2 regions of the Paenibacillus sp. LX16 genome follow, and region 2 is predicted to be linked to the other one. Evidence: riboswitches for the same ligand, from Rfam matches in the RefSeq annotation. Region 2 holds a riboswitch; the other holds the start of a gene.
The links. Region 2 has a riboswitch for ZMP and ZTP ahead of T3H97_RS23950 (TIGR01440 family protein). Riboswitches for the same ligand answer to the same signal wherever they lie in the genome.
Positions count from the first base shown of each region.

Region 1 (3,118 bases), 1.5 Mb from region 2:
ATAAAAAATGATAGTTTGGAGAATATCCCCCTATCCATAGACGTAGATCATATAGAAAAGTTTTCCAGAATGTATGAATTTCAATAAAATAACCTCCAAACCCACGATTAGAGATGGATTTGGAGGCTATTTCTTTTAACGAGTAAGCAGAATATGTTGGTTCGAACAGGTTAAACACGGTTATGAGCAGACTAATTCGCTATTCGACTGCGCACCATCAACAAGGTTTGTTCTTTGATTTGTCCGATTTCACGGATGAGTGCGGCTGTCTTGGTCTCATAGGAGTATTTGACATCCAAGTCTTTCAGTGAAGCAAGGTTAATGTCGACGGTAAGCAGGGCAGATTGAGCTGCTGCTTCGAACAGGATCGCGCCGATGCCAAGATCCGAAATCACATTTTTATTGGACATTTCCACAATGTTGTAGGCTTGCGACAATCCGTCCCGGCATACTTCCAGCAGGCGCATGGGTACCTCAATGGCAGCGATCACCGCTGTCTGTAAGGAATGGGTACGATAGCGCTTTTCTTCGTCTGTTTCCTTGGGCAAGCGCAGTGCGGTCATGTACTGTTCAAAGGATTGGATGTCTGCGACCATTAGTTCCTCACAATGTGTAGACAATCTTTCCATGCTACTAATGACATCCGTGATTTGTTCATGGATGTGCACATATTTTTCTCCTTGTGAAAGGTTGGCGGTCATGGAGGTCATAGCCGCGCCTAGTGCCGCAGCCAGTGCGGATACACTTCCTCCGCCGGGGGTAGGCGCTGCACTTGCAGCCTCTTTCAGAAAATGCCCGATGGAATTGTTCCACGACAGTTCACTCATGAGTAGACCACCTCTCTGGAGTAGTGTTGCAGATGTATTGCTTTGAGCAGATTTTTGTACAAAATCGCAGTCGTCAAGGTGCCAACGCCGCCGGGAACCGGAGAAATGGCATGGACCTTTTCCCCAACGTCTAAAGCGGCATCCCCCACTATTTTTCCCTCTAGCGTCTCATTAATTCCCGCATCTACCAAAATCAGACCGGGATGAACCATATCCTGTGTAATCACATCAGGGCATCCGACTGCGACGAAGGCAATGTCTGCATGGCTCAGATGCTCTGCAATATCGCGTGTACCTGCATGACAGGCGGTAACGGTGGCATTTTCTCTTTGCAACATGTGGAAAAGGGGAAGTCCCACTGTTTGTCCGATGCCCACGAGAGTAACATTTTTGCCTGCCAATGTGTGACCGTAATGCTTGAGCAGCTCGATACAGGCTTGAGGTGTTGCGGGATATAGTCCGGTGTCACCTGTTACGGTAGCCAGTTTGTTATCAGGTGTAATCCCATCAATATCCTTGTAGGGGGCGATGGATTGTTTAATAACGGAGGCAGAAAGATGTTGGGGAAGCGGCAGTTCCAGCATAATGCCATGTACATGGGATGCATCGTTCAGACTGCCGATCAGGTGCAGTAGCTCGGCTTCACTAACATGACGATCAAAAGTATGGAGATGAAATGAGATGCCCAGCTTCTCCGCTATTTTTTGCTTGGTCCGGGCATAGTAGGCAGATGCCGGATCACCTTCTACCAATAGGGTCGCCAGATGGGGACGGTGTCCTTGCTGCTTCATTTCTTCTACCTGTGAACGGATCGTTGCATATACTTGCTCAGCTGCTTCTTTGGATTTCATGATAATAGCCATAGTCCGAGCCTCCTCTGAATTTATCGCATGATTTATCAACAGGGTGTCATGGTCTTGTAAAAACGAAAAAAAGTATTTGCACAAGGCCGTCAAGACAGACGAATCCTCTGCAAATACTTCTCCCAGGCGAACGGTACGCTTTTTTTGTATGCTCCCTCGTGGTTCATTCCACTGACTTCGCCAGTCACATACAGCGTTATTATAGCTTATATTTTAACAAATAATCATCAGAAAAGAAACCCGCGAACATTTGGAAAACGGGTTGTGTTACTTGTCTATATGACAAATGTCATATACCCGAGCTGACGTTTATGACTACAGCGCCTAGAGGCTTTACCTTATACTGAGATTAGATCAACATGTACGCCTAACAGGATCAAGGTATAGGCGTCATTTTAAAGGAGGATCATAATGAGTATGACACAACTCCCATTAGCCCAATTGAAAAAAAATATGGCTCCCTATGAGAAAATAAACACAAAATCCAGCGTTCTGCAACTCATCAATACCTTGGGGCCACTGATCCTATTGTGGTATGCTGCTTATCTTAGTCTGTCGGTTTCGTACTGGCTGACGCTTCCCATTGCCATTGTTGCATCGGGGTTTGTGGTACGGACGTTTATTATTTTTCATGATTGTGGTCATCAATCCTTCTTCAAAAGCCGCAAGCTGAATGACATTGTGGGAACGATTACAGGTATTATTACGCTCTGTCCTTATCATCAATGGAAAAATAGTCACGCGATCCACCATGCAACCAGCAGTAATCTGGATAAAAGAGGCACAGGTGACATGTGGGTGCTTACGGTAGAAGAGTACACAGAGGCTTCCACATGGACACGGTTGGCCTATCGCATATATCGAAATCCTTGGGTTATGTTCGGACTAGGTCCGATCTATACTTTTTTGATTTCCTATCGCTTTAATATCAAGACAGCCAAACGCAAGGAAAAAATGAACACTCATGTGACGAATATATCCATCGTTGCATTGTATGCACTGTTGTGCTGGGCTATTGGATGGCAGGCCTTCCTTCTCGTACAGGCACCTATCTTTTTTGTATCCGGTATGTTGGGAATCTGGTTGTTCTATGTACAACATCAATTTGAGGATTCGTATTTTGAGCACGATGAAGAGTGGAGTTATATTAATGCAGCCGTAGAAGGCAGTTCTTACTACAAGCTTCCTAAAGTATTGCAATGGATTACGGGCAATATCGGATTTCATCACGTTCATCACCTGAGTCCCAAAGTGCCAAATTATAATTTGGAGAAAGCGCATGAAGCGACACCGTTACTTCAAAAGGCGACCACGATCACAGTGAGTAGCAGTCTGCAATCGTTGAAGTTCCGACTTTGGGATGAAAATACGAAAACCTTTTTGACCTTTAAACAAGTGAAGCCGCTCCTCAGCAAACGTGTTGCAGTT
Region 1 covers NZ_CP141152.1:959,298-962,415, forward strand. Annotated here, with positions in the region: gene T3H97_RS04350 (cyclodeaminase/cyclohydrolase family protein) at 192-827, opposite strand; gene T3H97_RS04355 (bifunctional 5,10-methylenetetrahydrofolate dehydrogenase/5,10-methenyltetrahydrofolate cyclohydrolase) at 824-1,690, opposite strand; ZMP/ZTP riboswitch at 1,804-1,888, opposite strand; gene T3H97_RS04360 (Delta(5) desaturase DesA) at 2,102-3,118, shown strand, end outside.
Region 1: another riboswitch for ZMP and ZTP. It lies ahead of T3H97_RS04355 (bifunctional 5,10-methylenetetrahydrofolate dehydrogenase/5,10-methenyltetrahydrofolate cyclohydrolase); the one in region 2 lies ahead of T3H97_RS23950 (TIGR01440 family protein).

Region 2 (3,118 bases):
CGAATGGGCTGGTCGGGTCAAAAGGAATTGCGTTTTTATTGACCGTGATGCCCACAGAATCCAATACATGCTCCGCTTCTTTACCTGTGATATTCAAATTGCGCGTATCCAACAGCATCAGATGGTTATCCGTACCACCGGATACAATGTTAATCCCCTCAGCCAGCAGCGTTTCAGCCAGCACCTGTGCGTTGCGAACTACGTTTTGCGCATAGGTTTTGAACGATGGCTGGAGCGCTTCACCCAAAGCAACCGCTTTGGACGCGATCACATGCATCAGTGGCCCCCCTTGAGTACCAGGGAAAATAGCTTTATCAATCGCTTGTGCCCATGCTTTGCGAGTCAGAATCAGCCCCCCACGCGGACCACGCAGCGTTTTGTGTGTCGTTGTTGTTACAAATTGGGCATGCGGAACTGGACTTGGGTGAATTCCCGCTGCCACGAGACCTGCGATATGTGCCATATCCACCATGAACAGAGCACCTACATCATTGGCAATGGAAGCAAAAGCTTCAAAATCAATAGTACGCGGATATGCACTCGCGCCAGCTACAATCAGACGAGGACGGTGCTTAAAGGCTGCCTTGCGCACTTCATCGTAGTCGATGCGGAAGTTGTCTTCGCGTACACCGTAGGCAGCAAAGTTATACAACAAGCCGGAAGCGTTAACCGGACTTCCGTGTGTTAAATGGCCACCATGCGCCAGATTCATACCCAGTACAGTATCTCCAGGTTTGAGAGCTGCCAGATACACCGCCATGTTGGCTTGTGCTCCAGAGTGAGGCTGCACGTTAGCATGCTCGGCGCCGAACAGTTCTTTTGCGCGGTCACGTGTGATGTCTTCAACGATATCTACATGCTCACAGCCACCATAGTAGCGTTTATTTGGATAACCTTCAGCATATTTATTCGTCAGCACGGAGCCCATGGCTTCCATTACTGCTTCACTGACAATGTTCTCGGATGCGATTAGCTCGATATTGTGGCGTTGTCGTTTCAGTTCAAGTCCCATTGCTTCCATCACTGCCGGGTCACTTTTACGCAGGTGTTCCATCATGATTGATTACTCCCTCTCCATAGTCAATTGTTGGGTATACAAGCAAACGCCTGCTCCTCTGTTGGGTACCTCATCATCAATGCAAAAAAGATTAGTACAAACATGCCGCCATGCCAAATGCTAATTGCAGTTTCCGCCGACTTCTTGCTCCAGACTATACACTGCCCGTTGTCCACCAATAAGTGGAGGACGGGTGAACGCCGCTGTCACACGTGCTTCGCCAATCCAGCGAAAACTTGGGCGAAATGGAACAGCAATGGGTCGCAGATGCATGCCAATCAGCGTTTCGCCGATGTCTATCCCGGCATGAGCCTGCACGTTCGCCGCCAAACACGCGTCACTCATAGAACGATAGGCGACGGTGGCCATAGAGCCTCCTGCTGTACGAACAGGAACAGCTGCAACCTCCATCAGTCCCAGTCGCTCCAGCACAGCCCGTTCAACGACCAGCGCTCGGTTCAAATGCTCACAGCATTGAAACGCCACATCAAAGCCATACTCCCTGCGAACGGACTCTACTCCAGACAACAGTTGCTGAGCCACATCGAGTGCTCCCGCCGTACCAATCCGACTTCCAGCCACTTCACTTGTGCTAGCGCCAATAACTAGCAGGCGGCCAGCCTTGAGACTGGCTGCTTCTGCGATTTCCCGCACGACAGAAGTGGTCTGTGCTTCCAGCGAAATCTCATGATCCAATTGTCCCACCATTGGAACCTCCTTTGGTTGAACAGCCTCTCAGAGACTAGGCACGGTCTCATGCCCCAAGTTCAACACACTCTCTCCTGATCACAATCTGACTATATTATAGCCGATGTTTCAGATTTCGAGCAGAAAAAATGGAAGAACCTTTAAAGGAATCAACTCTCAGCTAAAAATCTGGCATAACTTGTATATGAAAAAAAGAGCAGTCCACACCTATGTGGAATTGCTCTTTTGCCCAGGCGACCGGCCGTATATCCGATGCTCCATCGTGGTTAATCCCACTTTTGTCGCCAGTTACATCGGATTCTCATTTTTCCACCTTATCTTAACGGATTAACCGCCGAAAATCAACAGATTCCGTACAAAACAGATGAGTAATACCAATTTTATTCGGAAGAAGCCTTTAGCTTGTCCAGCAGCTTATGCAGCGCCGTACGGATTTCCGCAGCTGTGACATCGTAGTCCTCTCGCGAACCGCCAAACGGATCTGAAATATCAAAGCCCGGAATCCGTTGGTGTAATTCAATCATTCGTTCACGCTCTTGTGCCGATAGCTCTTGTCCGAGTGAAGCCATCAACTGCTGTGAAGCATATAAACCATCCAACTCCTGTACATCATTCAACACCGCATCCCGGTTCTCCACATATTCCTTAAGCGTAAATACTTTTCCCGCCGTTTGGGGAAAGCGCTGAATTACGTGCTGTTTATGTCCTTGCGTCAAGGTTAAGATCAGATGCGCCCACCCGGCAAGCCCGTCGCTCAAAGGGGTTGAAGTGATCTGATCGGATATACCGTGATCACGTAGAACCTCCTCTGCATGTCGGGATATCGGCGTGCCTTCCATCGCGGCTACTCCCGCAGAACGCACTTCCAGTTCTAGCCCATGCTCAGCAGCCAACTTACGTAGCATCCCTTCAGCCATTGGACTGCGACAGGTATTCCCTGTGCATACGAATAAGATATTCTTCAACGTTTTCACCCCCCGTATGTTAAAAATATATAAAAACAGAGGATTACTATAATCCTAATTCTTTAGTATAATCCTGCATTTATTTTACACTGTCTACGCTAAAATCAAAACATAAACATAAAGCCGAATGCCAACAAAATGGCACCACCCACTGCTTCCCCATAATCTCCTAGATTACGGCTGACCTTGCGACCCAGTAGCAGGCCCAACATCGCCATTGCTCCCCCGAAAAAGCCAAACGCCAGAACGGACAGCACCAGATCACTCTGGAACATACCCAGTGACACTCCTACAGAAAATGAGTCAACGCTCACCCCAAGTGCAAACAGCAAAAGGCCTAAAGGCGAACGATGATCCAAAACCTGTACGCCGTCCCCTTTAAAGGAAT
Region 2 covers NZ_CP141152.1:5,354,341-5,357,458, forward strand. Annotated here, with positions in the region: gene glyA (serine hydroxymethyltransferase) at 1-1,057, opposite strand, end outside; gene T3H97_RS23950 (TIGR01440 family protein) at 1,178-1,765, opposite strand; ZMP/ZTP riboswitch at 1,986-2,067, opposite strand; gene T3H97_RS23955 (low molecular weight protein arginine phosphatase) at 2,146-2,730, opposite strand; gene T3H97_RS23960 (manganese efflux pump MntP) at 2,835-3,118, opposite strand, start outside.